Regions from separate parts of the Streptomyces sp. NPDC015127 genome, predicted to be linked through region 4. Evidence: riboswitches for the same ligand, from Rfam matches in the RefSeq annotation. Region 4 holds a riboswitch; each other region holds the start of a gene.

Region 1 (7,782 bases), on a different contig from region 4:
GGGTGTGCTGCTGGTTGCGCAGCCCGCGCCCGCAGAAGTGGCGGGCGGGCGTGGCGGTCAGCCGGATGCCGTGGACCTCGGTCGACTCGTTCCAGTCCAGCTCGCGTAGCCGGTCCGGGGCCACGCCCCAGCGCTCCAGGTGGGCGCCCACACCGAGCGGGACCGCGAAGACGGTTCCGGTGCCGGCGAGGGCCCTGATGGTGGGAAGGTCGAGATGGTCGTAGTGGTCGTGGGAGATCACGACGACGTCCACCGTGCCGAGGGCCGCCAGCGGTGCGGGCACCGGGTGCAGCCGCTTGGGACCGGCGAAGGTGAAGGGGGAGCAGCGCTCGCCCCAGACGGGGTCGAACAGGACGCGGCGGCCGTCGATCTCCGCCAGAACGCTGGAGTGGCCCATCCAGGTCAGCCGCAGCCCGGAGGCGGGCGGTGCGGCCAGGTCCGCGACGGTGGTGGGGTGCACGGGCACGTGACCGACCGGGGTCCGGCGGGCCCGCGCCTCCTTCTGGAAGTAGATCTTGGCGAATTCGACCATGGAACCGCCGGAGGGCCTGGTGCGCGCGTCCGCCGGGTTGCGGAAGACGCCTTCGGCGAAGTTCGGGGAGCGGCGGATTCGCGCCATCCGCTCTCCTGCCGGGTCGGCTCCGAAGGCGGCCGGTCTGAGCGCACGCAGCCGGGATCGCAGCGAGTGGGGGGAACCAGCGCCGGTCACGACACCTCCAGATGATCGGGGCATTTCTCATTATGTGCGGGCGCGCACGGCACGCGGGGTCTCCTGCGCTGCGTCCGATCCGTCACGACCGGGCAACGCGCACCCCGGCGCCGGTGTTCCTGGCCCCTCTCCCCCAAGGGCCCGCCCGGCGTGATGTCACATCCGGCGACGGCCGTCCGTCGTACCGGTGAAAGGACACCGCAGAGGCCCGTACGACATGTGCGACGCCTCGTACGACCCGCCCCAGGAGGCCCGTCATGCCCCGCATCTCCCTCGCACCGCGCCGCTCCCTGTTCCTGCGGGTCACCGAGTGGTACACCCGGCGCACGTACGGCAAGGCCCTCGACCCGGTGCGGGCGCTGGGACACAACCGGCGGGTGCTGTTCACCGACCTCCGGCTGGAGATGTCGGTCGCCAAGTGGAAGGCCCTCGACGCGGACCTCAAGGCACTGGCCACGATGGCGTCGGCGGCGTCGATCGGCTGCAGCTGGTGCCTGGACTTCGGTCACTGGGCGAACCGAACGCGCGGGATGGAGGCGGGCAAGCTGCGCGACGTCCCCGTCTGGCGCGAGAGCGAGCTCTACTCCCCGCTGGAGCGGGACGTCATGGAGTACGCCGAGGCGATGACCGCCAATCCGCCCGAGGTCACCGACGAGCTCGCGGGGCGGCTGCTGACGGCGCTGGGCGAGGAGGCGTTCGTGGAGCTGACGGCGATGGTGGCGGTGGAGAACCTGCGCTCCCGCCTGAACTCGGCGCTCGGCCTGACCAGCCAGGGCTTCAAGGACCACTGCGAGATCCCGGCCGCGGCCGGGTCGGCCGGAGCCGCAGGGTCTGCCGCCGGCACGGTGGCCTGAGCCGCGGGGCCCCCGGCCCCCGGCGCCGCCCCGCGGAGACTCCCTCCGGCGGAGGCGGGGTGCCAGTCAAGATCCGCTGTGTAGGGTGACGCCGTGGCCAGGATTCGGTTGAGCGTGTCGGAGCGGCGTGAGGAACTCCTGAACGCGGCTGTCGAGCAGATCGAGCAACGCGGTGTGGCGGCCGTGCGGATCGCCGATGTCGCCTCGTCCCTCGGAGTCTCCAGCGCCCTGGTGCTCTACCACTTCTCGTCCAAGGAACAGCTCGTCGCGGCGGCGTTCACGCACGCCGCCGACGCCGATCTCGCGCATCTGCGCAAGCTCCTCGGCCGGCGCACCTCCGCGGTGCGCCGGCTGCGGGCGGCCGTGCGCTGGTACGCGCCGACCGGGCAGGCCAAGGGCTGGCGGCTGTGGATCGACGCCTGGGCCGCTTCGCTGCGCGATCCGGCCCTGCGCGAGGTCGCCCGCGCCCTGGACCAGCAGTGGAAGGCGGCGCTGACCGAGGTGATCGCGGAGGGCGCGGCGGCCGGGGAGTTCTCGTGCGAGGACCCGGCGGCGGCGGCCTGGCGTCTGACGGCGTTCCTCGACGGGCTCGCCGTTCAGATGACCTCGTACGCGGGCTCGTTGACGCGCGCGGCGATGCTGCAGTGGACGGACGAGGCGCTGGCCCGCGAGCTGGGCGTGGACCGCGAGGCTCTCACGGCCACCGCCCGCTGAGTCTCGGACAAGGACGAACAAGGACGAACCCTGTGCGCGACACGACGCCCGGGGCTCGGCTCCGGGCGTCGTGTCGCCTCGTGTCACAGCGGCAGCAGGTCCGGCCGCTTGGCCGCCACGTGGTCGCCGGAGCTCTCGCCCCGCAGCCGCCTCCCGATCCACGGCACCAGGTACTCGCGTGCCCAGTGGATGTCGTCGCGCCGCACCTCCAAGGCGCCGCGCGGCGGGAGCGGCGGCCAGGGCTGGTCCGGGTCGGCGGGCACGTCGAGGCCGAGCACCTGGGCGGCGCGCAGGGCGACTCGGGTGTGGCCCTCGGGTGACAGGTGCAGCCGGTCCGCGTCCCAGGCCCGGCGGTCCTGCACGGACTTGAGCGACCACAGGTCGAGGACGGGGCAGTCGTAGCGGTCCGCGATGGCCCGCACATGCGCGGTATACGTGGCGATCTTGCCGCGCAGATGGCGCAGGACCGGCACGTCCCGGGTGTCGAATCCGGTGGTCACCATGACGGTGCCGACCGCGCTCTTGAGGTCGGCGACGGCCCGCTCGAACCGCTCGGCCACGTCGTCCGGGTCGCTGCCCGGCCGGATGATGTCGTTGCCTCCCGCGCAGAACGTCACCAGGTCGGGGGCGAGTTGCCTGGCCCTCGGGACCTGCTCGTCGACGATCTGGTCGAGGAGGCGGCCGCGAACGGCGAGGTTGGCGTACCGGAAGGTGTGTTCCGGCGTCAGGTCGGCGAGCAGCACCGCGAACCGGTCCGCCCAGCCGACGTACGTCCCGTCGGGACCGGGGTCTCCCACGCCCTCGGTGAAGCTGTCACCGATCGCTGCGTACGACCCGAATGCGCCCTTGTTCTCTGTTCTCGAATCGTCTGCCACGGGAGCACATCTTTCCTTTACGGATGTGACCTACGCGACCGTAAGGAGGGGTTGACGGGAGGTGATCTTTGCCACCGGTCAAGTTTCCGCCAAGCCGGAATACGCGGAATCCCCCGCTCCGCCGCCGGACGGAACGAGGGATGCGCGATTGACTGTGCGTCAGAGAGAGACGCCGTGCTGACGCAGGTAGGCCAGCGGGTCGATGTCCGAGCCGTACGAGGGGCTGGTACGGATCTCGAAGTGCAGGTGCGGACCGGTGGAGTTGCCGGTGGAACCGGACAGACCGATCTGCTCGCCGCCGGAGACGCTCTGACCGCTGGAGACGCCGAGCGAGGAGAGGTGGGCGTACTGCGAGTAGGTGCCGTCGGAGTGCTGGATGACGACCTCGTTGCCGTACGAGCCGCTCCAGCCGGCCGAGACGACCGTGCCCGGACCGACGGACTTCACGCTGGTACCGCTTCCGGCGATGAAGTCGACGCCGGTGTGGTAACCGCTGGACCACATCGCACCGGACGCGCGGTACGGCGTGGAGATCCCGCCGTCGACCGGGGCGGACCAGCCGGAGGAGGCCGGGGGGGTGGCGGCCTTCTCGGCGGGGGCCTCCTCGGCGGGCGCCTTGGCGGCGGGGGCCTCGGCGCGCGAGGCGTCGCGCGAGGAGCGGGTCTTGGACTCGGAGCGCGGCTCCGGGTCGTTCTTCGCCGTGGACTTCGCGCCGATCGTCAGCTCGAGACCCGGGTGGATCAGCGCGGGGTCCGCACCGATGGCGCGGCGGTTGTCGTTGTAGAGCTTCTTCCAGCCGCCCCGCACGTTCTGCTCGTCGGCGATCTTGGCGAGGTAGTCGCCGGCGACGACGGTGTACGTCTTCGGGGCCTTCTTGGCGGCCGGAGCGGCGGCGACGGAGACCGGGGCCGAGACGGCCTTCTCGGGAGCGGCGGCGGGAGTCGCGGCGTTGGCGCCGGTCGCGCCGAGCAGCGGCATGGCTATGGCGGCGCTGCCCGTACCGGCGACGACGAAGCCGCGGGTGATGGGGTTGGCCTTGGGACGGCGGTGCTTACCTTTTCCGGGCATGGCGCATTCCTCTCCGGCGCCTGCGAGGTGAGCTGTCGGGTTCGGGCTGGAGATGCCCGTTCGCGCTGGTTGCACGAATTAACCCCGAGCCGTCCGAATTTTCCGGATACGGCGTACTACCTGGGTCCCCCGCTCCTGCCACACGTGGGTGAGTTCGAGCTCCGGTCGGCGGCAGGATTAGGCGGTCCGTCCGGATTGAGCGTGACCGTAGGCGAGTACACCGGACGGGAACAAGCCGCGATTTCCCCCGATCTTTCGCGGCCGCGACATGCGGGACGCTTTCCTCGTCACCCTCCGTGGACCAGAGCGGGTCAATTCCCTTTCCGGCAAGCGAATTGACGCGGGAAAACCGGGCACGTTCCGTCACGGATATGATCCTGCTCACGGGCCGCGACCCATCTCCCCCGTAGTCGGGGCACGTTAGCCGCAAAGGCTCAATTCGGACAGAAGATGCAAATGATCGCCTAAGCGTCTACTTGTGCATCAACCACGGTGCACAACGCCCGATTTCGCCCTCTGTGGCCGTACGGCGAACGGCGAGGCCCTTGGCCGCCCGCTTCCGGTCACCCTGAATTCATCCGGCCGGCTTCGGCGGAATCGCGCTCCGAAAGACCGCATTTCCCTTTCCCGCAAAGGGAATCCGCCCCGGCGGCCATACGCATCGGAACGTGATCGCGGCACCCCGATTTCACCCGGGGCCGACGTGGGCGGCCGGCAGACGAACTCCGGCCCGGGCGCCCAGCCTCGGTCACCACCGCGTGGCCGACCGCTCCGCCGCCTCCCCCGCGGCCCCGCAACCGCACACCGACTGAGATGATTGGCCGATGAACGTGTGCCGTATCGTCGGATCGCGCCCTCGTCGGCGACCGGCGCCGACGGCCGTCACCTGAAGGAGACCACGTGACGCAGCAGCTGCCGCAGGCCCCGTCGACCGAACCCCGGCTGGCCGGAGTGCGAAACTTCCGGGACGTGGGCGGGCTGCCGACCGTGGACGGCGGGCGCGTGCGGCACGGCAGGCTCTATCGCAGCGGACACCTCGCGCACGCGACCGCGAGCGACGCCACCTTTCTCGCGTCCCTCGGGCTGCACACGATCTTCGACTTCCGCAATGCGGCGGACCAGCGGCTGGAGGGCCCGGACGTCGAGCTTCCGGGCGTGCGCAATGTCAACCTGCCGCTGAGCGACCCGGCCGACGGTGCCGAGTTCTGGAAGATGGTCCGGGACGGCAACCTCGACGAGCTGAAGTCGATCCTGGCCGACGGCAAGGGTGCCGCCCGCATGATCGCCTCCTACCGGCTGATCATCAAGGAGCGCACCGCCGAGCACAGCCGCGTCCTGCACGCACTGGCCGAGGACAGCGTCCCGGCGCTGATGCACTGCGCGGCAGGCAAGGACCGCGCCGGTCTGTCGATCGCGGTGACCCTGCTGGCCGTCGGCGTGGAGCGCGAGGCGATCGAGGCGGACTACCTGAAGTCCAACGACCCGCACCGCCGCTACAAGGTCAAGCGCGGCGACGACTCTCCCGAGGCCATGTCCGACGAGGTCATGGAGCTGCTGAGCCCGCTCTTCGACGCGCGCGCCACGTACCTGTCCGCCGCGTTCGAGACGATCGAGGAGACCTGGGGCGGCACCGATCAGTACCTGGTGAAGGGTCTCGGGCTCTCCGACCGGACCCGTGAGCTGCTGCGCGAACGGCTCGTCGAGAACGGCTGAGCCCTTGCCGGCAGGGCGCCTACTGGTTCTGGCCGCCCACCAGGAACAGCAGGTAGAGGAATGCGGCGACGAGGTGCCCCGCCACGAGGTAGGCGAACAGCCGGATGACCAGGCCGCGCGGGAAGCGGTCCTCGCGCCTGTTCTCGGGTGTGTCCGGCAGGGGCTTGTCCAGGGGGTCCCACATGGGCGTGATCACAACCTTCGGGGTCAGGCGTGCGGGTGCGGATCGGGGCTCTGCAGCAGGGTGTGCACGAAGAGCAGCTCCGCGCCCTCGGGCGTGGCGGCCGCGATGCGGTGCGGTGTGAGCGAGTCGAAGTGCGCGCTGTCGCCGGGCGCCAGCTCGTGGACGGCGTCGCCGAGGCCGAGGCGCAGTCGTCCGTCGACGACGTACAGCCATTCCTCGCCCGGGTGCACCCGGACCAGATCGCCCTGGGCCCCGTAAGGGACGACCACCCGCAGGGCCTGCATGGCCCGGCCCGGCGCGCCGACCTGGTGGTACGTCCAGCCGTCGGCGGTCGCGGGCTCGCGGCGGCCGGCCCGGATGACGGGCTCGCGCTCGGGCGGGAGCTCGCCGAGGACCTCGGCGACCGTCGTACCGTAGATCCTGGCGAGGGCGAGGAGCATCGGCAGCGAGGGCTGGCGGTTCCCCGTCTCCAGCCGGGAGAGATGGGCCGGGGAGAGCCCGGCGCGCTGGGCGGCGGCCTCAAGGGTCAGCCCGCGGCGGCGGCGCAGATCGCGCAGCCGGGGCGCGACGTGGTGCAGCCCCTCGCCCGACGGTGCGGCGGAAGTGGTCATGCGTCCATTGCGCCAGGCCCTTGCCCGAGAGGCAAATTTCTTGCCTCACAGGCAAACCGGCGCAGGGCGGTGCGGCGGCTCAGCGGTTGACCATGGCCTGCTTCACCAGCGTCTTGCCGAAGTCCCACATCAATGTGCCGCCGTTGTGGGCGTCGTCCATCACCGCCGTGAACGCCTCCACGAACCGGTCGACCTCGCGCTCGCCGATGATCAGCGGCGGGATCAGCTTGATCACTTCCATGTGGTCGCCGGAGACCTGGGTCAGGATCCGGTGCCTCTGGAGCAGCGGTGCGACGACCATCTGCGCGAACAGACCCTTCCGGGCAGCCTGCAGCATGGCCCACCGGCTGCGCAGCCGCATCGATTCCGGGCGCCCGAATTCGATGCCGATCATCAGGCCCCGGCCGCGGACCTCCCGCAGCATCTCGTAGCGGTCCACGAGCGCGGCGAGCCGCGCCCGCAGCAGCTCGCCCGTCACCCGGGCGTTCGCCACGACCTGCTCGTCCTCCAGCACCGACAGGACGGCGAGGCCGGCGACCATCGCCTGGGCGTTGGCACCGAAGCTGGCGGAGTGCACCAGCACCCGGTCGAGGGACGAGTAGACCTTCTTGAAGATCCAGTCCTTGCCGAGCGTCGCCCCGACCGGGACGTAGCCGCCGGACAGGGCCTTGGCCACGCAGATCATGTCGGGCTCGACGCCCGCCTCGTACTGGAAGGCGTAGAAGTCGCCGGTGCGCCCGAGGCCGGTCTGCACCTCGTCGGCGATCAGGAGCGCCTTGTGCCGGTGCAGAAGCTCCTGGGCGGCCCGCAGGAATCCCGGCGGGCTCGGCAACACCCCCTTGCCCTGGACGGGCTCGACGATCAGAGCCGCGACGTCGCCGCTCTGCAACTCGCGCTCCAGGGCGTCCAGGTCACCGAGTTCGATCGACGTGTCGGGCAGCAGCGGGTCGAAGCCCTGCCGGAACCCGGCCTCGCCGTTGACGGACAGGGAGCCCGTCGTCAGACCGTGGAAGGCGTGCGTGCAGTACAGCATCCTCGACCGGCCGGTGGCGTA
Region 2 (7,782 bases), on a different contig from region 4:
CGCTTTGCCTTGCCTTACGTTCCGACGACGGAAGGACGCCCATGCAGCGCAAGTCCCTTTCCCTCTTGGCGGCGGCTGCGACGGTGCTGGGCGCGGCAGCGGCCGCGCCTCTCGCGGAGGCGGCGCCGCCGCAGCGTTCGGCGGCCCGGACATCCGCCGTCCCCTCCGCGCAGCAACCCCTCATTCCCAGCGCCCCGCCGGTGACGAGCACCGTGGCGCCCGGAGTGACGCTGACCTCGATGGCGTTCGGCAAGCAGGACGCCAACGACCGGTGGACCGTTCACGTCTATCTGCCGGCCACCCCCGACGGCCCGCTCGCGTCAGCCGCTACGGCGCTCGGTCCCCGGACCACCGCCTACCGCGTGGCCGCGGCTCTGCGCGAGAAGGGGTTCAAGCCCCGCGTCGAGGAGGTCACCTCACCGGCGTACGCGGACCGCCTCCCCGGCACGCTCGGCTGGACCGTCCGCATCGGCCGTTACGCGGACGCCGCCGACGCGACCGCGGTGCTGGCCCGGGTCAAGGCGGCCGGATTCGCCGGCGGCACGCGCTACACGGCACAGGACGGCACCGACGCCCGCGCCCCGCAGAAGGTCCACGTGCTCCGGCTGGACTTCCGTACCTTCGACGGCACGGTGGGCACGGACTTCGGGCCCGCGCTCAACGGGACCGAGAAGCTGACCGACCTCATCGCCTCGACGGGCGCGATCGCCGGCGTCAACGGCCAGTGGTTCTACAACAGCGCCCCCGGTGGCCTGTACGTGAAGGACGGCAGGCTGCTCGGCTCCGCGACCCAGGGACGGGCCGGCGTGAAGCTGAGCCAGGGCGGGCGGTCCGTCGATGTGGACACGTTCACGGCGCACGTGACGCTCCGGGCCGGCGGGGAGACCGTCGAGGTCGACGGGGTCAACCGCGCGCCCGGTGACGTCTGGAACTGCGGCGGCGTCGGCGGCGACCTGCCGACCGAGAAGCCGCAGCACGACCTGAAGTGCACGGACAGCAGCGAGTTGGTGCGGTTCACCCCGGAGTGGGGCAGGCCCCCGGCGGGCGCGGGCGCGGAGGCCGTGCTCGACGCGAACGGCCGCGTCACCGCGGTGAACGCCTCGCGCGGCGCCCGCGTGCCCGCCGGAGGGTCGACCGTCCAGGCCATCGGCGAGAGCGCCGACTGGCTGCTGGAGCACGCCGCGGTCGGCGCGACACTGACCTTCACCGAGCGGGTGCAGGACAGCAGGGGCCGCACGGTGGAGCTCACCCCCGACACGACGATCCTCCAGGTCGGCCCGACCCTGGTCAGGGACGGGCAGGTGTCGGTCAACGCCCAGCAGGACGGCATCATCCGCGAGGGCACGGACCAGACCTTCACGTACAACTGGACCCTGCGCAGCAACCCGCGCTCGATGATCGGCGTGGACGACCGGGGACGGCTGCTGCTCGTCGTCGTCGACGGTCGGCAGGCGGGTTACAGCGAGGGGCTGGGGATCGCGGACGCCGCACGGCTGATGCGGCAGCTCGGTGCGCGTGAGGCGATGAACCTCGACGGCGGGGGTTCCAGCGTCATGGCCACGGCGCGGTCGGGGATCGTCAACCGGCCTTCGGACGCGGCGGGTCAGCGTTCGCTCGGCAACGTGCTGCTCGTGCACCCGCGACCGACCTCCTGATCACGGCAGCGCCCGCCGGCCCGTCGGGCGGGCAGGGCCTCGGCGCCTCGACCGGGCTGAACCGGTCGGGGCGCTCTGTCGTCCCGGGACGCGGCCGCCGACGGGAGGGGCGCTGACGGGACGGGCCCTGACCTGACCGAACGGCGCCGATGCGGCCGGATCGGAGGCCGGCCCGGAAAGTGGTGTGGATCTTGCTCCGGATGGCGTAAGGTTGTGTTCACCGACGCGGGGTGGAGCAGCTCGGTAGCTCGCTGGGCTCATAACCCAGAGGTCGCAGGTTCAAATCCTGTCCCCGCTACTGAAGACGGCGGCCCGGCAATCGATCATCTCGATTGTCGGGCCGCCGTCGTTTCCGGCGCTGCTGACCTGGGGATTCGTCCGGCCGGACGTGGCAAGTCGCCGCCCGTGGCACGGGCGCGCAGCATGGGAGGTGCGCGGCACCGGTCCGTGGGCCGTGGGCGGAGCGGCAGGGAGACACCAGTGGGGCGAGAACTGGGCAGGAGCTACGTCGCGCCGTGGTTCGTCCGTCTTCTGCCCGCCGCGATGATCGCCGGCGGGGTGATCTTCGATCTGCTGACGCCGGCCCGCTTCACCGCGGTGCCGCTCTTCGCCGCGGCCCCGCTCATCGCGGCGCCGATCGTCAGCTGGGTCATGACGCTCCTGATCGGTATCACCGCCGTGGTGGCCACGAGCGGTCTGCACGTCTACAACAACACCATCGCCCAGATCACCGCCGTCACCGAGACGAGCACGGTGCTCACCGTGGCGGGCTTCGCGCTGCTGATCAACGGGGTCGTGACGCGCGGCAGTGCGCGGCTCGCCTCGGCGCGGGTGATCGCCGAGGCCGCGCAGCGCGCCGTGCTGCCCACCCCTGCGGACCGGATCGCCGGTCTGCACGTCGCCGCGCGGTACGAGGCGGCGCAGGCGGACGCGTTCATCGGCGGCGACCTCTTCGCCGTGCAGGACACCCCGCACGGGGTGCGGCTGATCGTCGGGGACGTGCGCGGCAAGGGCATGGAGGCGGTGGAGGCCGTCGCCGTGCTGATCGGTGCGTTCCGGGAGGCGGCCGAGCAGGAGAGCTCGCTCGAGGGCGTGGCGCTGCGGCTTGAGCGGGCGTTGAAGCGCGAGGGCATGCGGCGTGAGGGGCTGGACGCCATCGAGGGGTTCACCACCGCCGTGCTCGGCGAGATCCCGCCCTGCGACGGGACGGGGCACGGGACCGTACGGCTGGTGAACCGCGGCCACCCGAACCCGCTGGAGCTGCACGCCGACGGCGGTCTGGACGTGCTGGAGCCGTCCGAGGCCGCGCTGCCGCTGGGGATGGGCGACCTGGGGGTGTGGCCGGACCGCGCGGAGGAGTATCCGCTGCCCGCCGGATCGACGCTGCTGTTCTACACGGACGGCCTGTCCGAGGCGCGCGACACCCGGGGCGTCTTCTACGACCCGGGCGAACGGCTCCGGGGCAGCATCTTCCCCGGTCCCGAGGCCCTGCTCGACGCGCTGGTCGACGATGTGCGCCGGTACACCGGCGGGGCGTCCACGGACGACATGGCGCTGCTCGCGGTCGGCCGGCCGGGGGAAGGGCAGCCGGAACGGCGCCGGACGGTGCCGGTCGTGTCCGCCGCCGACGCGGCCCGGGCGCACGGCCGGCGCGGGGTCGCGGGCGCCGGGGCCCGGGCGCGGGGCGCGCGGCGCTGGGACGGCGGCAGGCGCCCGGACGGCGAGCGGCGGACTCGGGGGCACGGCCGGCCGGGATGAGCGGCGACGGCGACATGCGTACGGTGTGTAGTCGCAAGGTGCCCCTGTGCATAACATTTGACACAACGTCAGAAACCATGGGTGACCTGAGGGGTGATCAAGTCGCCCGATTCCGCCTGCTTCTGTCCCGGTAAGTCCTGGCCGCAGTCGTTAACGATCAGTCGGAACAGCTTGGAATCCGGCCCCGGCTTCTATTAACGTTCGATAACGCAGCGCGGTCGTCCCAGCCGTCGCAAGAGACGGCACCGTGCGCACGCGCCGAATTCCGCAAGGGAACCGGGGAACCACCTCTTGGGGTGAATCGGGCATCTCCTGCCGCTCAGTTCGCGGCCGAAGACGCCCGTAGGAGACCTTCCTGCTCCGAACCCGTCAGCTAACCCGGTAGGCGAGAAGGAAGGAAAGGAGTACGCCTTCGTGGCGTCCAACATGCCTGCCCCCGAGGCCCCGTTCGCGCCCGCCCCCTTCGGCGGCGACGCCGCGGAGCAGACGTGGGAGGAGTGGAATCCCACCGAGGAATCCATCCGCCCGGTGCGCGGCCGGCACCGCGTCGTCAAGCAGCGCGGCGGTCTCGCCCGCAGCTCCACCGTCCTCGGCGTCGGCGTCATCGCCGCGGTCGGCGCCGGTGGCATAGCGACCGCCCAGGACAAGCCGGCGGTCTCCATCTCCCTCCCGGACTCGATCGCGGACAACCTCCCCGACGCCAAGTCGCTTCCGGGTGTGGGCTCCCTCCTCTCCGACGACGACGGCTCCGACGGCTCCGACGCGCTTGCGGCACCGCTGACCGCGATGACCGCCGTCGCCGACGACGGCGCGGGCACCGGCGGGCAGACCCTCGGCGCGGGCGAGGCCCTGCGCGCCCGCATCCTCCAGCAGGTCGAGCAGCAGCGGGCCGAGGCGGACGCCGAGGCGAAGGCCGCTGCCGAGAAGCTGGCCGCCGAGCAGGCCGCCGCCGCGGCAGAGAAGCAGCAGAGCGCGGCCGAGGCCAAGGCGGCCGAGGAGAAGCGCAAGGCCGAGGAGGCTGCGCGGGCCAAGGAGGAGGCGGAGCGCCTCGCCAAGCTCGCCGCGAGCTACGCCCTGCCCACCTCCTCGTACACGATCACCTCCACCTTCGGCGAGTCCGGTTCCATGTGGTCCTCGGGCCGGCACACCGGCCTGGACTTCGCCGCCCCGACGGGCACGCCGGTCAAGGCGGTGCACGGCGGCACGATCAAGTCGGCCGGATGGTCCGGTTCGTACGGCTACCGCATCGTGCTGGAGCTGGAGGACGGCACCGAGGTCTGGTACGCGCACCTGTCGTCGATGACCGCGAGCGCGGGCCAGAAGGTCGGCACCGGCGAGACCATCGGCCGTGTCGGCGCGACCGGCAACGTCACCGGGCCGCACCTGCACATGGAGGTCCACACCCCGGGCGGCTCCGGTCTCGACCCGATGGCCTGGCTGCGGGGCAAGGGCCTCACGATCTGAGCGACGGCGGCAGCCGAAGGCGCGCGGTACGGAGCATCCGTGCCGCGCGTCCCCATGTCTTCGCCGGAGTCTGTGCCCGTATCCGTGCCGGTGTCTGTGTCTGTCCGTGCCGGCCGACGGGGGGCGCGATGGCGGAATAGCCTCCGCCGGATGGGCCGTTGATTCCCGCATGACGTCACTTCGCACCCTTGGCTCGTCCGACCTCGCCGTCTTCCCGCTCGCCCTCGGCGGCAACGTCTTCGGCTGGACCGCCGACAAGGACACCTCGTTCGCCGTGCTCGACGCGTACGCCGCCGCGGGCGGCAACTTCGTCGACACCGCCGACAGCTACTCCTCGTGGGCGCCCGGCAACGAGGGCGGCGAGTCGGAGACCGTGATCGGTGACTGGCTGGCCTCGCGCGGCAACCGCTCCGAGATCGTCGTCGCCACGAAGGTGGGTGCCCACCCGCAGTACAAGGGCCTGTCCGCGACCACGATCAAGGCGGCGGCCGAGGAGTCCCTGCGCCGGCTCCGCACGGATCACATCGACCTCTACTACACGCACTTCGACGACCCGTCCGTCCCCGTCGAGGAGATCGTCACCGCCCTCGACCAGCTGGTGAAGGAGGGCAAGGTCCGCGCGATCGCCGCCTCCAACCTGAGCGCCGAGCGCCTGCAGCAGTCCTTGGACTTCTCCGACCGTGAGGGACTCGCCCGGTACGTGGCCCTGCAGCCGCACTACAACCTCGTCTCCCGGGACACGTACGAGGGCGAACTGCAGGAGGTGGCCGCGCGGGCAGGTCTGGCCGCCGTCCCCTACTACGCGCTCGCGTCCGGCTTCCTCACCGGCAAGTACCGTCCCGGCGCGACCGTCGACAGCGCGCGGGCCCGTGGTGCGGGCGCGCATCTGGAGACGGAGCGCGGCCGGAAGGTGCTCGCGGCACTCGACAGGATCGCCGGGGCGCGCGGTGCCGAGGTTGCGACCGTCGCGCTCGCGTGGCTCGCCGCGCAGCCGACCGTCGTCGCGCCGATCGCCTCCGCCCGCACGGTCGGGCAACTGCCGGCACTGGTCGCGGTGGCCGACCTGGACCTGACGCAGGAGGAACTGGCCGAACTGACGGCGGCGTCGGCGTAGGCCGCAGGCGCGTCGGCACGCGGGGCGCGCCTCGCTGGCGGTGGCGCGTCGGCACAGGGTGCGGGTGCCTCGGCGGCGCGGCGCGTGGCTCAGCGGCGGTAGGGGTTGTAGCCGCCGTAGTCGCGGTGCGGTGGCGGCGCGGCGACCCGGCCCGTCGCCTGCGCCGCGTACACCAGCGCGGGCGCGGCCACGTCCCTGCGCCGCCACAGGTCGTGCAGCAGCTCCCGCTCGCGCTCCGCGAAGTCCGGGCCCACCGCGCCGCGCCGGGCCCGGTGCCGTAGAGAGGCGAGCGACGTCGCGAACGCCTCGTACTCGGAGACAGCGTGGCCCGCCCCCGGTCCGTACGTCCGCCGCGCGTAGTCGCGCGCCATCGTGCGGGCGCGCATCGACGACAGCGCCTGCGGCTCCGCCGCCGCGAGCCAGCCCGCCGCCGCGTACGCCGGCAACTCGGCGGATATCGTGCGCAGCTCGCGCTGCCGCGTCCATATGGTCAGCCAGGTCAGCAGCCCGAAGGCGGGCACCATGAACGCCGCGTACACCCCGTAGAAGCCCCACGGGCCGAACAGCGTCGTCGAGCCGTTCCACAGGGCGTGCATGCCCATCGCCAGGGCCAGGCCCAGCAGCGGCAGCGCGACGCGGCGTATTCGGTGGTGGCGTGCGGCGAGCGCGGCGACACCGAAACCGATGCCGGTGAGCACCGTGAACAGCGGGTGCGCGAACGGCGACATCACGATCCGCACGAAGAACGTCGCCGCGGTGACCGATCCCAGGCCCGAGGTGCCGAACGCCTGGTCCTCGCCGAAGGCATTGCCCAGATACAGGATGTTCTCGGTGAAGGCGAAGCCCGTTGCCGTGAAGCCCGCGACCACGACCCCGTCGACGAGGCCCGTGAAGTCCCGTCTGCGGAAGAGGAAGAGGAGCAGGACCGCCGCCGCCTTGGCGCTCTCCTCGACGACCGGCGCTATGACGGTCGCGCCCAGGGTGTCGGCGGACGCGGGATCGGCGGTGGCGGTGGCGATCCAGCGGGTCGCGAAGGAGTTCGCGATGATCGCGATCAGGGCGGCGGCGCACGCGCCCCAGGCGAACGCGAACAGCAGATTCCGCCACGGGCCCGGCTCGACCCGGTCCAGCCAGCGGAACGCCGCCAGCAGCAACGGCACCGGCAGGGTCGCGAGGCCGAGACCGACCACGAAGCCCCGGGTGCCGGTCTGTTCCCGTACGAGCGCGAGGATCACCAGCCCGCACAGCGCGAGCAGCGTGATGAGCACGCCGGCCCGGACCGCACGGCTGCGCCACAGGCGGGCGGCCCGCAGCCGGCGCCGCCGCGCGGTGTGCTGCGGTGCGCCGCCGATCGGCCCGCCGCCCTGCTCCCGGCGGCATGCGGGCACCGCCGGCTGGGTCGGGCGGCTCGCCATGGTGTGCTGCGCGGACGACTGGGACACCTGCCGACCCTAGCGAGGGGCACTGACAACTGGCGACGGTGCGCGGTACGTCCCGGCCATGACATGGGGCCGGGGCCCGCGCGTCACGCCTGTGGCCGCACCCGGCGGAACAGCAGGTCGTGGACCCGGTGGCCCTTGTCCAGGCCCTGGCCCTCGAAGCGGGTCAGCGGACGGAAGGCGGGGCGCGGCGCGTAGCCGCCGTCCGGCACGGTGTTCTCGAAGTCCGGGTGCGCTGTGAGGACGTCGAGCATCTGCTCGGCGTACGGCTCCCAGTCGGTCGCGCAGTGCAGGACGGCGCCGGGCTTGAGGCGCTGGGCGGCCAGCGTCAGGAACTCCGGCTGGATCAGCC
Region 3 (7,782 bases), on a different contig from region 4:
AGCAGGGTCGACGTGCGCGACCCGGGCGTGCTGCGCGGGGTGACCGTGCGGCGGCTGCGGAAGGAACTCGAGGGGCGGCGTCTGGAGGAGCCCTGGAGGCACGGCAAGTGGCTCGTCGCCCCCACCGACGGGCCCCGCGTCGTCTGGCACTTCGGCATGACCGGGCTGCTGCTGTGCGCCGCGCCCGGCGACCCCGTGGCGGACCACGACCGCCTCGTGCTCACTCTCGACGACGACCGCAGGCTGCACTACCGCGACCAGCGCAAGCTCCAGGGCGTCCACCTGGCCGGCAGCGACGAGGCCGTCGAGCATGTACTCGGTGATCTGGGCCCCGACGCGCTCGGCCTGCCGAGGGACACCTTCCTGGAACGCGTCGCCGGGCGGCGGGGCGCCGTCAAGAACGTGCTGATGGACCAGTCGGTGCTCGCCGGCCTGGGCAACCTGCTCACCGACGAGATCCTCTGGCGCGCCCGGGTGGCGCCCGGGCGGCCCGCGCGTGACCTCGACGAGGCCGAACTGCGCCGGATCCATGCGGCGATGGGCCGGGTCCTGCGCTCGGCCGTGCCGACCGCGCGCGTACCGCCCCGGCGGACCTGGCTCACCGGGCGCCGGGACGACCGGGACCCGGTGTGCCCGCGCTGCCGCGGACCGCTGCGCGCGGACCGCACGGGCGGACGCCGCTCGATGTGGTGCCCCACCTGCCAAACCTGACCGGGCGCCGCGAGTACCTGCGGCTTGGGGGCGCCGCACCGCTGGTGGGCTACGGCGCAGCGCGCTGCGGGCAGCGAGGGGGCTGAAGCTTCAGCGCGCGCCGGCAACAGCGACGGTGCTGCGGCTCCCGCGCGCCGCGGACAGCCGGGCGCTACGGGTTCAGCGCGCCGCGGACGGCGAGGGCGCTCCGGCTCCGCCGCGCCGCGGACGGCCGGGGCGCGCCGCGGCCGCAGCGCGCTGCGCACCTCCGGGCGCTACGGCTTCAGCAGCGTCTTGACCATGCCATCACCCTTGGCCTGGAAGGTCGCGTACGCCTCGGGTCCCTTCTCCAGCGGCATGGTGTGCGTGGCGAAGCCCTCGACGCCGAGCGGATCGGCGTCCGTCAGCAGCGGAAGGATGTCGTCCACCCACCGCCGGACGTTGGCCTGCCCCATGCGGAGCTGGATCTGCTTGTCGAACAGGGTGAGCATCGGCACGGGATCCGCCATGCCGCCGTAGACCCCGGCCAGCGAGATCGTGCCGCCGCGCCGTACCGCGTCGATGGCCGTGTAGAACGCCTCCAGCCGGTCCACGCCGACATGCTCCATGACGCGCCGGGCCACGCGCCCTGGCAGCAGGCCGGTCGCCCACTGTCCCGCCTTGGCGACCGGGGCGCCGTGGGCCTCCATGCCCACGGCGTCGATCACCGCGTCCGAGCCGCGGCCGTTCGTCAGGTCGCGGACCGCGTCGGCGACCTCGTCGTGCTCGCGCAGGTCGAGGACCGTCACTCCCCGCGCCTGCGCCCGGACCAGGCGCGCGGGGACGAGGTCGACGCCGATGACGAGTCCGGCGCCCCGGTGCAGTGCGACGCGGCACGCCATGTCGCCGATCGGCCCGAGGCCCAGGACGGTCAGCGAGCCGCCGGGCGGGACGTCTGCGTACTCCACGGCCTGCCAGGCCGTCGGCAGCACGTCCGAGAGGTAGACGAAGCGCTCGTCGGGCGGTCCCTCGGGCACCTTGACCGGCAGCGTGTCGCCGAAGGGCACCCGCAGGTACTCGGCCTGTCCGCCGGGCACCTGTCCGTACAGCTTCGTGTAGCCGAACAGCGACGCTCCGGTGCCCCGGTCCCGTACCTGGGTCGTCTCGCACTGCGAGTGGAGTCCCTGGTCGCACATGAAGCACTCGCCGCACGAGACGTTGAACGGGACGACGACGCGGTCGCCGGCCGAGAGAGCGGTCACCTCCGGTCCGGTCTCCTCGACGATGCCCATGGGCTCGTGGCCGAGGATGTCGCCGGGATCGAGATAGGGGCCCAGTACCTCGTACAGGTGCAGATCAGAACCGCAGATGCCGGTGGACGTCACCCGGACGATCACATCCTTCGGCTCGGTGATGCGGGGATCGGGGACGGTCTCGATCCGGACGTCTCGCCGGCCCTGCCATGTCAGTGCGCGCATCGTGTCCTCCCGCGTGATGTCGGTGGCGGCGGGCGACCGCGTACGGGCGGAGAGCCGCGCCCCCGGCCACCGCGGACGAGTACCCGAAGCGGACGATGCCATTACATAAAGAATAAAACGGACTATTAGCACCCGATGAGTTGTGAGCTTTTCCTCTCCGGGGCCGCCCTCCTCCATTCCTTAATGTCCGTTTACGTGCGACTCGGGCGACTCGTCTTTCTTGTTCTCGGTTCCGTGACATCGGTCACGCGGTGGAACCACGACAGCGGCGAGCGCGTCCGCACCCTCCTTGTGCGGAGGGAAAGTTGAGTTCCCGACAGAAGGCGAGGAAGGTCGTTCCTGCCCCTTTTCCCCGGTTCCGCATTGCGGTTGTGAATTCAGGGCTTGTTCCGTCGGGCCGCTCTCGCTTACGGTCACCGCAATCCGGATGGACCGCCGAATCCTGCCGCCGTCCGGAATCCGACCACACGCACTCACGTTCGGCAGGAGCGGGGGACCCAGGTAAGCCGCCGATCCGGAAATCCGGAACGGCTCGGGGTGAAGTCGCACCGACCATGCGACCGGGCATCTCCAGCCCGAACCCGACAGCTCACCTCGCAGGCGACGGAGAGGAAATGCGTCATGCCTGCAAAGGGTAAGCACCGCCGTCCCAAGTCCAGCCGACTCACCCGCGGCTTCGTCGCCGCGGGCACGGGCGGCGCCGCGCTCGCCCTGCCGGTGATCGGCGCGACCACCGCCTCCGCCGCGCAGCCCGCGATCGCGAAGGCCGCCGTCACGGCGCCCGCCCCGGCGAAGAAGGCCCCCGCCACGTACACCGTCGTAGCGGGTGACTCCCTGGCCAAGATCGCCGAGGAGCAGTCCGTCAGCGGCGGCTGGAAGAAGCTCTACAACGACAACCGCCGGAACATCGGCGCCGACCCGTCGCTGATCCGCCCCGGCCTGAAGCTGACCATCGGCGCCAAGGCCAAGCCCGCGGACCGCACCGCGGACACCGGCCGCGCCGACCGCTCCGAGGCCCGCACCGCCCCGGCGAAGAAGACCCCGGCCGCGAAGCCCGCCAAGGCCAAGGCGTATTCCAACGATCTCGACGGCTGGATCAAGGAATCGCTCGACGTCATGGCCAAGCACGGAATTCCCGGCACCTACGAGGGAATCCACCGCAACATCATGCGCGAGTCCTCCGGAAATCCGCTGGCGATCAACAACTGGGACATCAACGCGGTCAACGGCACGCCGTCCAAGGGCCTTCTCCAGGTGATCGACCCCACCTTCCGGGCCTACCACGTGCCCGGCACGCCCTTCGACAGCTACGACCCGGTCGCGAACATCACCGCCGCGTGCAACTACGCCGCCGCCAGGTACGGCTCGATCGACAATGTGAACGGTCCGTACTGACCGTAGCCCCGAATTCGCGGCTTCGATTGCAGATGGAATCGCGCCGGGCGCCCATTCTGACGTCACGTCAGTGCGGCGCCCGGCGCGGCCGTGTGCCCGCCGGGCGCCGCAGCGGGAAGGTGGCAGGCATGCGACTGCTGCTGATCTCCGACACCCATGTGCCCCTCCGTGCCCGCCGCCTGCCCGATGAGGTGATGGCCCGTGTCGAGGAGGCCGACGTGGTGATCCACGCCGGCGACTGGGTCGACACCGCGACCCTCGACCTCCTCCAGGAACGCTCCGCCCGCCTCCTCGCCGTGTACGGCAACAACGACGGCCCCGAACTGCGCGCCCGGCTCCCGGAGGTGGCCCGGGCGGAGCTCGGCGGCCTCCGGTTCGGAGTCGTGCACGAGACCGGCCCGTCCCGCGGGCGCGAGCAGCGGTGCGCCGACCGCTTCCCCGACCTCGCCGTGCTGGTCTTCGGCCACAGCCACATCCCCTGGGACACCACGGCCCCCGGCGGCCTGCGGCTCCTCAACCCCGGCTCCCCGACCGACCGCAGGCGCCAGCCGCATCACACGTACATGACCGCGCAGGTGGCGGACGGCCTGCTGACCGAGGTCCGGCTGCACCGCCTGTGACCGGACCGAGTAGTTTTGCGGTCAACCGATCACAGGAGCCGCCCCGTGTCCGCCAGGTCCCGCCTGCTGTACGTCACCGACCTTGCCTACCAGGCCAAGGGCCGGCGGTACTGCGACGAGGACATCCACCTGTCCTCGCGGCTGCGTGAGGAGTTCACCATCGCCCTCGCCCATCCGGCGGACGCGGCCGCACTGATGGACGGCTTCGACGGCGTCGTGGTCCGCAACAGCGGGCCCGTCCTGCACTACCAGGACGCGTACGACGCCTTCCGCGCGCGGGCGGCCGAGCGCGGCACCCGGGTCTACAACCCCCTGACCGCCCGCGGCGACATGGCCGGCAAGCAGTACCTGCTCGACCTCACGAAGGCCGGCTACCCGGTCATCCCCACCGTCGACCGGCTCGACGACCTCGGCCTGCTCCCTGCCGCCGACGAGTACGCGGTCAAGCCCAAGGCAGGCGCCGACTCCATCGGCCTCCACTTCGCGGACCGCGGCCGGCTCGCTCAGCTCGCGCGTGGCGACGTGCTGATACAACCGCGCATCGACTTCCTCTACGAGGTCTCCTTCTACTTCGTCGACGACGCCTTCCAGTACGCCCTCCACGCCCCCGACCCCGCCCGCCGCTGGGACCTGGCGCCGTACGAACCCACCGCGGCCGACCTCGACTTCGCCCGGCGCTTCATCGCCTGGAACACGGTCGACCACGGCATCCAGCGCGTCGACGCCTGCCGCACCCGTGACTTCGGCCTGCTGCTCGTCGAACTCGAGGACCTCAATCCGTACCTGTCCCTGAACCTGGTCGACGACGCGACCCGCGAGGCGTTCGTCGCGGCGATGAAGACCTCACTGCACTGCTTCCTCGCCGCCCCGTCCGCTCCCGCCGCCCAGTGACTGTCCGGCCCCGTCGGCCCGTCCGCTCCGTACCTGCTCGAACAGGCGAGCCCAGCGGGCGGGACGCCGGGCGTCCCCCTCGCCGTCGCGGCGCGCCGCTGGAACTGGACCGCCGCGCCCGCAAGACCTTCCGCAAACCCGCAGAACGCACGGGCGGCTGCGGGCCACCTATGACCAGATCGCTGGACTCCGCGCGAAAGCCAAGCGCCGGGCCATCGACTGGCAACACCAGGGCAGTCGTCAGGCGTGCGAAGCGCGTCAAGCCCACCACCGCAAGGTAGGAGGGAATCTCCCGGCTTCAGCCGGGAGAGCACTTCAATCGCTCACCCTGCTCGTGCGCGCAACAGCCTCACCGGACTGCGCGCCCTCCCGGACACGCCCGCGGCACGGGACGCCCGCGCGTACGGCCGACTCCGCCGGCCCCGCCCCCGCCGGCCGCGCTCATGCGGGTCGTGCGTCGTACACGTCCAGGCGGCCGCACATGCCGAAACGGCCGTGGGCCGTGGGCCGTTCCGCCCGTACGGTGGCGTCCGCCAAGTACGCGGCGTCACCACTTTCCAGACGCGCGAGCTGCGCGCCGGTGGCGGCCGACGCGGCCGCGGCGCCCGTCAGCCACCGCTCACGCCAGCGCTCCGTGAGCGGGCGCACCAGCGCGGCCGCCGCGCGGTGGAACGCGGCCAGCGGCCGGGCGTCCCCGGCGTCGGCCGCTGACCGCAGCGCGGTGAAGCCCTCGATCGCCAGGTCACGGCGGCGTCGGGCGGCCCCGGCGAGCTGTTCCTCGGAGCCGGTCGCGGGCAGGGCCACGGTCTCCCGGTAGAGGGCCGGGTCGGCCAGGTAGCGCGGCGGCAGGGTGAGCACCGCGTCGCCGGCCTCCGGCAGCCCGCAGTTCTGCATCAGGACGACGATGGTCAGGTCGCCGTCGTTGACCAGCCGGTGGATCGTGCCGGGGGTGAACCAGACCAGGGCGCCGGGGGCGAGCGGCGTCTCCTCGAACCCGGAGGCGGTCAGAGTCTGCACCGCGCCGCGCCCTCCGGTCACGGCGTACCCCTCCGAACAGGTCAGGTGCAGATGCGGCGTTCCGCCCCGCAGCCCGTCCGCCGTCGGCCAGTCGTACACGCGCAGGCGGGACACGCCGATCCCGCCGGGGAGACCGTCGTACGCGGTGGCTGTACCGGGAGGGTTCAACTCGGCCTCCTGGGGACGGGGCGGCGGTGTTCACCACGCGGCGAGACGGTGCGTGCGGCGTTCAGCAAGCGCTTTCCACCGCACGCTAGGCCGCGCCCTCCAGCCCGGTCAAGAGCGCCGGTGCCGCCGCGCCGACGGCGGTCACCGCATCAGCGCGTCCGGCAGCCACGCCAGCCGGACCGCCTCCTGGAAGGGACCGCCACCTTCGTGGTCGTTGAAGTCGTACACCTCGATGCGCTTCTCCTCGTGGGCGTAGGCGTTGAACGCGGCGAACACCGTCGAGGGCGGGCACGTCTGGTCCTCCAGAGCCGCCGAGAAGAGCGCCGGGGCCCGCCCGCGCGCCGCGAAGTGGACGCCGTCGAAGTAGGCGAGCGTGCGCGCCGCCTGCTCGCTTCGGCCGCGGTGGGTCCGCAGGTAGTTGCCGACCTCCCGGTAGGGGTCGCGGTCGGTGAGCGTCGTCGCGCGCGGGAAGTCGCACAGGAACGGCACGTCCGGGGCGACGGCCGCGAGATCCGGCACCAGGCCGCCCACGGCCAGCGCGATGCCGCCGCCCTGGCTCGCACCGACGGCCGCCGTCCTGGACGCGTCCGTCAGCGGATGGGAGCGCGCCGCCTCGACGGCGCGCACGGCGTCGGTGAACACCCGACGGTAGTAGAACTCGTGCGGGTCCTCGATGCCCCGGGTGAGAAAGCCGGGGTAGGCGGGTGCACTGCCCACCGGGTCGGGCGTGCTGCCGTTCGCCCAGCCGCTGCCCTGGCCGCGGGTGTCCATGACGAAGTGGGCGAAACCCGCCGACGCCCACAGCAGATGGGTGTGGGGCAGTCCGCGCCCGCCGCCGTAGCCGAGGAACTCCACGACCACCGGAACCGGTTCGGCGGCCCCTGCGGGCAGCACCAGCCAGCCCTTCACCGGATGGCCGCCGAAGCCGGCGAAGGTCACGTCGTGGACCTCGACCGACGTCAGACGGGTGCTGACGCGCTCGAAGCGCGCTCCGAGATCGTGACTGCGGGCCTCAGCCAGCGTCTTCGTCCAGAACGCGTCGAAGTCCGCCGGTGCGGCGGAGACACTTCGATACCTGCGCAGCTCGTCGAGCGGGAGATCGAACAGGGCCATGGGCACCGCCTTCGGTACGGGAGAAGGGAGCAGATCAGCACGCTCGGTCGCCGCCTGGCAAGAGCGCGGCTCCCCAGGGCGGTCTCACGCGTCCGCGACCGAGTCGAACTCCACCTGGTCGCGGGCCACTCCCTGCGCGTCCGCGTCCACCGAGCGGCGCAGCGCCTCATGGAGCTTCGCCGGCGTCAGTACGCCGAGGAATCGTGTGCCGTCGAGGACCGCCACCCAGCCGGCGTCGTGCGGAAGCATCTCGCTGAACGCCTGTTTCAACGGCGCGCCGACCGGCACCCAGGCGTCCATCCGGCGGGTCAGGTCACCGACCGTGCCCTGCTCGCCCGCGATCGCCAGGGAGTCGTCCGACACCCATCCGTGCAGGGTGCCGTCGCCGCCGAGGACGACGGCCCAGCGGGCGCCTTCGGCGCGCAGCCGTG
Region 4 (7,782 bases):
CGCACGGTCTTCGTCTCCGTGCGGGACCGGGGGCCGGGTTTCGACCTCGATGCCGTCCCCGGCGACAGAATGGGCGTAAGAGAATCGATCATCGGCCGGATGCAGCGCAACGGCGGCACGGCACGGCTGCGCACGGTGCCCGGTGGGGGCACCGAGGTGGAGCTCGAGATGGAGAGGGCTGACGGATGACCGAGTCTGCGGAAGAGAGCGTCGAGCGGCGGGTGCGGGTCGTGCTCGTCGACGACCACCGGATGTTCCGCGCCGGTGTGCAGGCCGAGATCGGGCAGACCGAGCGCACCGGGGTCGAGGTCGTCGGCGAGGCCGCCGACGTGGACCAGGCGGTCACCGTGATCACGGCGACCCGGCCGGAGGTCGTCCTCCTGGACGTGCATCTGCCCGGCGGCGGAGGCGTGGAGGTGCTGCGCCGCTGCGCGCCGCTGATGGCATCGGCGCACCACCCGGTGCGCTTCCTGGCGTTGTCGGTGTCGGACGCGGCCGAGGACGTCATCGGCGTGATCCGCGGCGGCGCCCGCGGCTATGTCACCAAGACCATCACCGGCACGGACCTGGTCGACTCGATCTTCCGGGTGCAGGAGGGCGACGCGGTGTTCTCGCCGCGGCTCGCGGGCTTCGTGCTGGACGCGTTCGCCTCGACGGACGCGCCGCCGGTCGACGAGGACCTCGACCGGCTCACCCAGCGGGAGCGCGAGGTCCTGCGGCTGATCGCGCGCGGGTACGCGTACAAGGAGATCGCCAAGCAGCTGTTCATCTCGGTGAAGACGGTCGAGTCGCATGTCTCGGCGGTGCTGCGGAAGCTGCAACTGTCCAACCGCCACGAGCTCACACGGTGGGCGACGGCCCGGCGCCTGGTCTGACGTCCGGCGGCTGTCCGGCCGGGTCCGGCCCGGGTCCCGCGGACGCTACGAGACCCGGGTCGCCCCGGCGAAGGGCATGTCGTCGATCGGCGCGATCCGCACGGGCGCACCCGGCCGCGGTGCGTGGATCATGCGTCCGCCGCCGATGTAGAGGCCGACGTGCGAGACGCCGGAGTAGAAGAAGACCAGGTCCCCGGGGGCGAGTTGGGAGCGCGAGACGCGCTGTCCGGCGTTGATCTGGGTGTACGTGGTGCGCGGCAGCGAGACCCCGGCCGAGCGCCAGGCGGCCTGGGTGAGCCCGGAGCAGTCGTACGAGGACGGCCCCGTCGCGCCCCACACGTAGGGCTTGCCGAGCGCGCCGTACGCGTAGGCGATCGCCTGTGCGGCCCGGCCGTTGGGGGCCTTGAGCGGGCCTCGCGGTGCGGTGGAGCGGCCGGCGCGGGCGGGCTCGGCCGGTCCGGCGTCGTAGGCGGCGCGCTCCTCGGCGGTCAGCCGGGCCAGCAGCCGCTCGGCGGCGGCCAGTTTGCCGCGCACGGCCGTCTTGTGCCGTTCCAGAGCGCGGCGGTGCTGCTCCAGTTCGGCCGTCCGCTCGTCGGCCCGTGCCCGGAGCCGGCCGATCTCCACGAGCCGGCGGTGCACACCGGCGACAGCGGCCGCGTGCCGTTCCCCGACCCGCTCGGCGAGCGAGGAGCGCGCCAGGAACTCGTCGGGGTCCGAGGTCAGCGCGAGCTGCACGCCGGGATCGAGGCTGCCGGAACGGTACTGCGCGGTGGCGACGGAGCCGAGGGCGTTGCGGGCGGTGTTCAGCCGCTCGGTCCTGCGGGCCGCCTCGTCGCGCAGCGCGTCGAGCGACGCGCGGGCCCGCTCCGTCCGCTCCTTGGCGCCGTTGTACTTCTCGGTCGCCTCCTCGGCCTCCTGGTACAGCTTGTCGACGCGGGCCTTCAGCTGGGCGGGGGTGAGGCGCGGCTCCGCGTGGGCCGAGCCGTCGAGCGCGGTCGACGTCGCCGCGCCTGCGAGCGCCAGGGTGGCTGCGGTACGGGCGGCCGGCCCGGTGAGCGGATGCTGCTTCGGTTTCCGGTGCGCTGCCACGGGGCGTACACGTCCTTCCTGCGGTCCGGCGGCGCACCGCACAGGGGGAGCGGTGCGCCGCCGGCTCTTTCGGCGGTGGCGGCCGGTGCCGTCCGGCTGCGACGGCGGTGGGGAGTCGGCCACCTGGGCGCTGACGCTAAACCTGGCGGTCACGGACACGTGACGGAAGGACGGTAAGTGTCCGAACCTGGACGGTGATGTCCGCTTTCTGTGCGCCGCGGCGCACGGGCCCGGCCGCATTGCGGCGCGGCACCGACCGAACCCCGCGACCGAGCTCCCCCGGCCGCCGGACGGTGGTATGGCGCCGATTAGGCTCCGCCCCATGGACGTACTCATCAATGTCTTCGTCGCTCTGCACATCATCGGCATCGCCGCCCTGCTGGGCGGCTTCCTGACCCAGATGAAGGCGATGGGTGCGGGCACGGCGCGCTTCACCCCGGCGATGCTGCACGGTGCGCTGACGATGCTGATCACCGGCGTCGCGCTGGTGGGCCTCAACCAGGCCGACGATCAGAGCGTGAACAACCTCAAGATCGGCATCAAGCTGGCGGTGCTGGTGGTGATCCTGGGCCTGGTCTACGTCAAGCGGGACGAGGAGCGGATCGACAAGGCGCTCTTCGGCGCCGTCGGGGGCCTGACGGTCGCGAACATCTTCATCGCGACGCTCTGGACCTGATGCGCGTCCCGGACGCACGCGTGCCCGGACGGGCGGGACCGTCCGGGCACGCGCCTGCCGGTGGGGTGGATCAGACCGGGCGGACGCTCCCGTAGATCGGCATGTAGTAGATGGACTCCTCGCGGACGCTGTCGCCCGGCTTCGGCGCGTGGATCATCTTGCCGCCGCCGATGTAGATGCCGACGTGGCTGATGTCGTCGTAGAAGAAGACGAGATCGCCGGGGAGCAGGTCCGCCGTCGCGACGCGCTGCCCCACCTTCACCTGGTCCCAGGTGGTGCGCGGCAGGTCCACCCCGGCCGCCTTCCAGGCCCCCTGGGTGAGCCCCGAGCAGTCGTACGAGGACGGGCCCGTCGCCCCCCACACGTACGGCTTGCCGATCTGGGCGCGGGCGAAGGCGAGCACCTTGTCGGCCTTGGCCGCGTACGTGCCGTCGTCCGTCCCGGTCCCGGTGCCCGTCTCCGGCGAGGTCCGGTCGCCTTCCTGGCGCTGCCGCTCCGCCTCGGCGCGGGCCCTGGCCTCCTCCTCGGCCTTCGCCTTCGCCTTGCGCCGCGCCTCCGCCTCCTTCTCGCGCTCGATCGCGGCGAGCCGGGCCTTCTCCTCGGCCGTCAGCTCCGACAGGAGGGTGCGCGCCTCGGCCAGCTTCGTCTGGACGCTTTGCTTGCTGATGCGCAGGGCCTGCTGGGACTCGGTCAGCGACTCCAGCCGCTTCGTCGCCCGGGCCCGCTGCTTCGCGGCCGCCGCGCGCTGCGTCTCGTAGTCGTTGACGGCCGTCCGCTGCTGGTCGGTCATCCGGTCCATCAGCTGCGTCTGGTCGAAGTACGCCTGAGGGCTGTCCGCGAACAGCAGCGCCGCGGTCGGGGTGACCGCGCCGGTGCGGTACTGGGCGGCGGCGTAGGTTCCGAGGGCGCGGCGCGACTCGTTCAGCTTCTCCGCCCGCGCGGCCGCCTCGTCGAACAGCGTGTCGACCTCGCGCCGCTTCTCGGCGGTGGCCTCCTTCGCCTTGTTGTACTCCTGAGTCGCGCTGCCGGCCTGCCGGTAGAGGTCGTCGACCTTCTTCTGCACCTCCTCGATGGAGGGCTTGGGGTCGCTGGGCGTGGCGGTGGCGCTCTGTGACGACAGGAGGGTGACGCCGGCGAGGGCGGCCGTCGTGAACCCGACGGCGGGGGAGGGTTTTGCGCTGCGGCTGCGGGTCCTGCGATGCGACGCCAAGGCCGGCATCTCCTTCTTCCGTGGACCGCCTACCGGGTTAGCTGTCGGGTTCGGGCAGAACGGAAGATGCCCTACGGACCACTGACAGCATGGTCCGATTCACCCCGGTTGTGCAGAGTTTGGGTCCCCGGTTTCGAACGCCCCTGCGGGCAGCCCGAATTCGGCGGAGTCGACCCGTTCGGCGCGGTTCGCCGGGAGGGGTGCGGGCCGTCTGGTCGAGCACGCTAGCCAACTCGTGTGCGCGCTGTGAAGGTTGATGTTCGATATGTCCGATACATTTCCGTGACCTTTTTGGGTGGCGGCCGTGTTTCCGCGCCGCGATGGCGCCTCGGACAGGCTCGGTCACGCAACGTGAGCTCTCCCCGTATGGGCATGCGGGCCCGGTTGTCGGTCCGGCCGCCTAGACTCGATAAGCGATGAGCAGCCTCTTTGACGACAGCTTCCTGGCGGATCTCCAGACCCACGGGGAGGAGCCCCCTCCGCCCCCTGAGGAGTCGGCTCCGGAGCCGATCCCGGACGATCTCTTCCAGGGTGCGTACGACGTGCCGCCGGCCCGCGACGGGTACTACCGCGACGGCGCGCCCCGCCCTGCCGTCGACGCGGCCGCCCTGCTGGAGGGGCTGAACGAGCAGCAGCGCGCCGCCGTCGTCCATGTCGGCTCCCCGCTGCTCATCGTCGCCGGCGCCGGTTCGGGCAAGACGCGCGTGCTCACCCACCGCATCGCCCACCTGCTGGCCACGCGCCATGTCCATCCCGGCCAGATACTGGCGATCACCTTCACCAACAAGGCCGCCGGCGAGATGAAGGAGCGCGTCGAGCAGCTGGTCGGCCCGCGCGCCCATGCCATGTGGGTCATGACCTTCCACAGCGCCTGCGTCCGCATCCTGCGCCGCGAGTCGAAGAAGCTGGGCTTCACCTCGTCGTTCTCGATCTACGACGCCGCCGACTCCAAGCGCCTGATGTCGCTGGTCTGCCGCGATCTCGACCTGGACCCGAAGAAGTTCCCGCCGAAGTCCTTCAGCGCCAAGATCTCCAACCTGAAGAACGAGCTGATCGACGAGGAGACCTTCGCCGACCAGGCGCAGGACGGTTTCGAGAAGACGCTGGCAGAGGCGTACCGGATGTACCAGGCGCGGCTGCGCGAGGCCAACGCCCTGGACTTCGACGACATCATCATGACCACGGTCCACCTGCTCCAGGCGTTCCCGGATGTCGCCGAGCACTACCGGCGCCGCTTCCGCCACGTCCTCGTCGACGAGTACCAGGACACCAACCACGCCCAGTACACGCTCGTGCGCGAGCTGGTGGGCGAGGGGTACGAGGACCTGGAGCCCGCCGAGCTGTGCGTCGTCGGCGACGCCGACCAGTCGATCTACGCGTTCCGCGGCGCGACCATCCGCAACATCCTCCAGTTCGAGGAGGACTACCCGGACGCGACGACGATCCTGCTGGAGCAGAACTACCGCTCCACCCAGACGATCCTGTCCGCCGCCAACGCGGTCATCGAGCGCAACGAGTCCCGCCGCCCGAAGAACCTGTGGACGAACGCCGGCGCGGGCGCCCAGATCACCGGCTATGTCGCGGACACCGAGCACGACGAGGCCCAGTTCGTCGCCGACGAGATCGACCGGCTCACCGACGCCGGCGAGGCGAAGGCCGGCGACGTCGCCGTCTTCTACCGGACGAATGCCCAGTCCCGTGTCTTCGAGGAGATCTTCATCCGCGTCGGCCTGCCCTACAAGGTCGTCGGCGGTGTGCGCTTCTACGAGCGCAAGGAGGTCAGGGACGTCCTCGCCTACCTGCGCGTGCTGGCCAACCCCGAGGACAACGTCCCGCTGCGCCGCATCCTCAACGTGCCCAAGCGCGGCATCGGCGAGCGCGCCGAGGCGATGATCGACGCCCTCGCGCTCCGCGAGAAGATCACCTTCCCGCAGGCGCTGCGCCGCGTCGACGAGGCGTACGGCATGGCGGCCCGCTCGGCGAACGCCGTCAAGCGGTTCAACGTGCTGATGGAGGAGCTGCGCACCATCGCCGAGTCCGGTGCCGGACCGGCCACCGTGCTCGAAGCCGTCCTGGAGCGCACGGGCTATCTCGCCGAGTTGCAGGCGTCCACGGACCCGCAGGACGAGACGCGCATCGAGAACCTCCAGGAACTGGCCGCCGTGGCGCTGGAGTTCGAGCAGGACCGCGGGGAGGAGGAGGGCGCGGGCACGCTCGCCGAGTTCCTGGAGCAGGTCGCGCTCGTCGCCGACTCCGACCAGATCCCCGACGAGGACGAGGAAGGCACCGGCGTCATCACGCTGATGACGCTGCACACCGCCAAGGGCCTCGAGTTCCCCGTCGTGTTCCTGACGGGCATGGAGGACGGCGTCTTCCCGCACATGCGGGCGCTGGGCCAGACCAAGGAGCTCGAGGAGGAGCGGCGCCTGGCGTACGTGGGCATCACCCGCGCCCGCGAGCGCCTGTACCTGACGCGCTCGTCGATGCGCAGCGCCTGGGGCCAGCCCTCCTACAACCCGCCGTCGCGCTTCCTGGAGGAGATTCCGGTCGCGCATGTGGACTGGAAGCGCACCGGCCCGATGGCCGCGCCTGCCGGACCCACGTCGGGCATCACGTCGTCGCTGTCGTCGTCGCGTGCACGGGGCGGCGCGTCCGGTTTCGCCACGCGGCGGACGAACGACAAGCCGGTGATCGCGCTGTCCGTGGGCGACCGGGTCACCCATGACCAGTTCGGTCTGGGGACCGTGATCGCGGTGGCCGGGGCGGGTTCGGACGCGCAGGCGACGATCGACTTCGGGGACGAGAAGCCGAAGCGGCTGCTGCTGCGGTACGCGCCGGTCGAGAAGCTCTGACAAACGCCACGAGGCGGGGGCCGCGGCCCCCGCCTCATGTGCGTTCGCTGTCGCCTGCCCGGCCGTTACGTCGGGTCGAGGCCGTGGCTGCGCAGCCACGGCAGCGGGTCGATGGCCGAACCGCCGCCGGGGCGCACCTCGAAGTGCAGGTGCGGGCCGGTCGAGTTGCCCGAGTTGCCCGAGTAGGCGATGACATCGCCCGCCTTCACGGAACCGCTGCGGATCTTGGTGGTGCTCAGGTGGCAGTACCACGTCTCCGTGCCGTCGGCCGCCGTCACGATCGCCATGTTGCCGTAGGCGCTGTTCCACTGGGTGCGCACGGTGCCGTCCGTGGCGGCCAGGACCTCGGTGCCGTACTGGACGGGGAAGTCGATCCCGGTGTGCAGCGACATCCAGTTGACGCCGGACTGGCCGTAGTAGGCGCTGAGGCCGTCCTGCTTCACGGGCAGCATGAACTTGGGCCGCAGCGCCTCGCGCCGTGCCGCCTCCGCCTCGCGCTTCTTCCGCTCCGCCTCCTGGCGGGCCTTGAGGTCGAGGCGCTCCTGGGTGCGGGAGGCGCGGTCGCCGAAGTCGCGGGCGTCCGCGCTGAGCGCGGCGAGCTGCGTGTCCATCTTGCTGTTGGCGGCGACGTGCTTGACCGCGGCCGGGTCGGTGGCCGCCAGATTGGGCGCGTCGTCCTTCTGCTCGCCGCCCAGGCTGCCGACCGAGGCCGCGGCGATACCGGCGACGCCCATCACGCAGGCCGAGGGCACGGCGACGGTGAGGAGCGCGGAGCGCTTGGCGGGCGTCCGGCGACGGCCGCGGCTGCCGCCGGCGCGGCGGGCCGGGCGGGGGCCGGCGGAAGCGGCCGGCACGGTCATGGTCTGCGTCAGCGCGTCGTGCGCCTCGTCGCTGTTCTCCGCGTCGTTGCCGTACTCGGCGTCGTGGCCGTGATCGGCCTCGTGCTCGTACGCGGTCGCGTAGCCCTGCTCCGCGGCGGCGCCGGTGTCCGGGCCGTCGGCGTAGTCGGCGTGCGCGGCGCCCGGGAAGTCCTGAGCGGGGATGTCCTGTGCGGGAATGTCGTGGGCCGGGAACTCCGGC

Evidence for each region. Region 4 has a riboswitch for cyclic di-AMP ahead of ACF08N_RS07060 (NlpC/P60 family protein). Riboswitches for the same ligand answer to the same signal wherever they lie in the genome.
Region 1: another riboswitch for cyclic di-AMP. It lies ahead of ACF08N_RS00645 (peptidoglycan DD-metalloendopeptidase family protein); the one in region 4 lies ahead of ACF08N_RS07060 (NlpC/P60 family protein).
Region 2: another riboswitch for cyclic di-AMP. It lies ahead of ACF08N_RS13180 (M23 family metallopeptidase); the one in region 4 lies ahead of ACF08N_RS07060 (NlpC/P60 family protein).
Region 3: another riboswitch for cyclic di-AMP. It lies ahead of ACF08N_RS04400 (transglycosylase SLT domain-containing protein); the one in region 4 lies ahead of ACF08N_RS07060 (NlpC/P60 family protein).

Annotation. Positions count from the first base shown of each region.
Region 1 covers NZ_JBIBVE010000001.1:137,865-145,646, forward strand. Annotated here, with positions in the region: gene ACF08N_RS00625 (MBL fold metallo-hydrolase) at 1-619, opposite strand, end outside; gene ACF08N_RS00630 (carboxymuconolactone decarboxylase family protein) at 967-1,563, shown strand; gene ACF08N_RS00635 (TetR/AcrR family transcriptional regulator) at 1,657-2,277, shown strand; gene ACF08N_RS00640 (SGNH/GDSL hydrolase family protein) at 2,361-3,152, opposite strand; gene ACF08N_RS00645 (peptidoglycan DD-metalloendopeptidase family protein) at 3,312-4,220, opposite strand; cyclic di-AMP (ydaO/yuaA leader) riboswitch at 4,225-4,381, opposite strand; gene ACF08N_RS00650 (tyrosine-protein phosphatase) at 5,121-5,933, shown strand; gene ACF08N_RS00655 (DUF6126 family protein) at 5,953-6,117, opposite strand; gene ACF08N_RS00660 (helix-turn-helix domain-containing protein) at 6,141-6,728, opposite strand; gene ACF08N_RS00665 (aspartate aminotransferase family protein) at 6,808-7,782, opposite strand, start outside.
Region 2 covers NZ_JBIBVE010000005.1:414,191-421,972, forward strand. Annotated here, with positions in the region: gene ACF08N_RS13165 (phosphodiester glycosidase family protein) at 42-1,655, shown strand; tRNA gene ACF08N_RS13170 (tRNA-Met) at 1,880-1,953, shown strand; gene ACF08N_RS13175 (PP2C family protein-serine/threonine phosphatase) at 2,136-3,413, shown strand; cyclic di-AMP (ydaO/yuaA leader) riboswitch at 3,660-3,816, shown strand; gene ACF08N_RS13180 (M23 family metallopeptidase) at 3,828-4,877, shown strand; gene ACF08N_RS13185 (aldo/keto reductase) at 5,047-5,991, shown strand; gene ACF08N_RS13190 (PrsW family intramembrane metalloprotease) at 6,081-7,406, opposite strand; gene trmB (tRNA (guanosine(46)-N7)-methyltransferase TrmB) at 7,517-7,782, opposite strand, start outside.
Region 3 covers NZ_JBIBVE010000002.1:250,987-258,768, forward strand. Annotated here, with positions in the region: gene ACF08N_RS04390 (Fpg/Nei family DNA glycosylase) at 1-711, shown strand, start outside; gene ACF08N_RS04395 (zinc-dependent alcohol dehydrogenase) at 966-2,147, opposite strand; cyclic di-AMP (ydaO/yuaA leader) riboswitch at 2,608-2,763, shown strand; gene ACF08N_RS04400 (transglycosylase SLT domain-containing protein) at 2,769-3,542, shown strand; gene ACF08N_RS04405 (metallophosphoesterase family protein) at 3,671-4,162, shown strand; gene ACF08N_RS04410 (hypothetical protein) at 4,208-5,053, shown strand; gene ACF08N_RS04415 (cupin domain-containing protein) at 5,495-6,238, opposite strand; gene ACF08N_RS04420 (acetylxylan esterase) at 6,380-7,351, opposite strand; gene ACF08N_RS04425 (ATP-binding cassette domain-containing protein) at 7,436-7,782, opposite strand, start outside.
Region 4 covers NZ_JBIBVE010000003.1:164,172-171,953, forward strand. Annotated here, with positions in the region: gene ACF08N_RS07040 (PspC domain-containing protein) at 1-189, shown strand, start outside; gene ACF08N_RS07045 (LuxR C-terminal-related transcriptional regulator) at 186-875, shown strand; gene ACF08N_RS07050 (NlpC/P60 family protein) at 921-1,964, opposite strand; gene ACF08N_RS07055 (hypothetical protein) at 2,287-2,640, shown strand; gene ACF08N_RS07060 (NlpC/P60 family protein) at 2,711-3,859, opposite strand; cyclic di-AMP (ydaO/yuaA leader) riboswitch at 3,862-4,026, opposite strand; gene pcrA (DNA helicase PcrA) at 4,267-6,702, shown strand; gene ACF08N_RS07070 (M23 family metallopeptidase) at 6,768-7,782, opposite strand, start outside.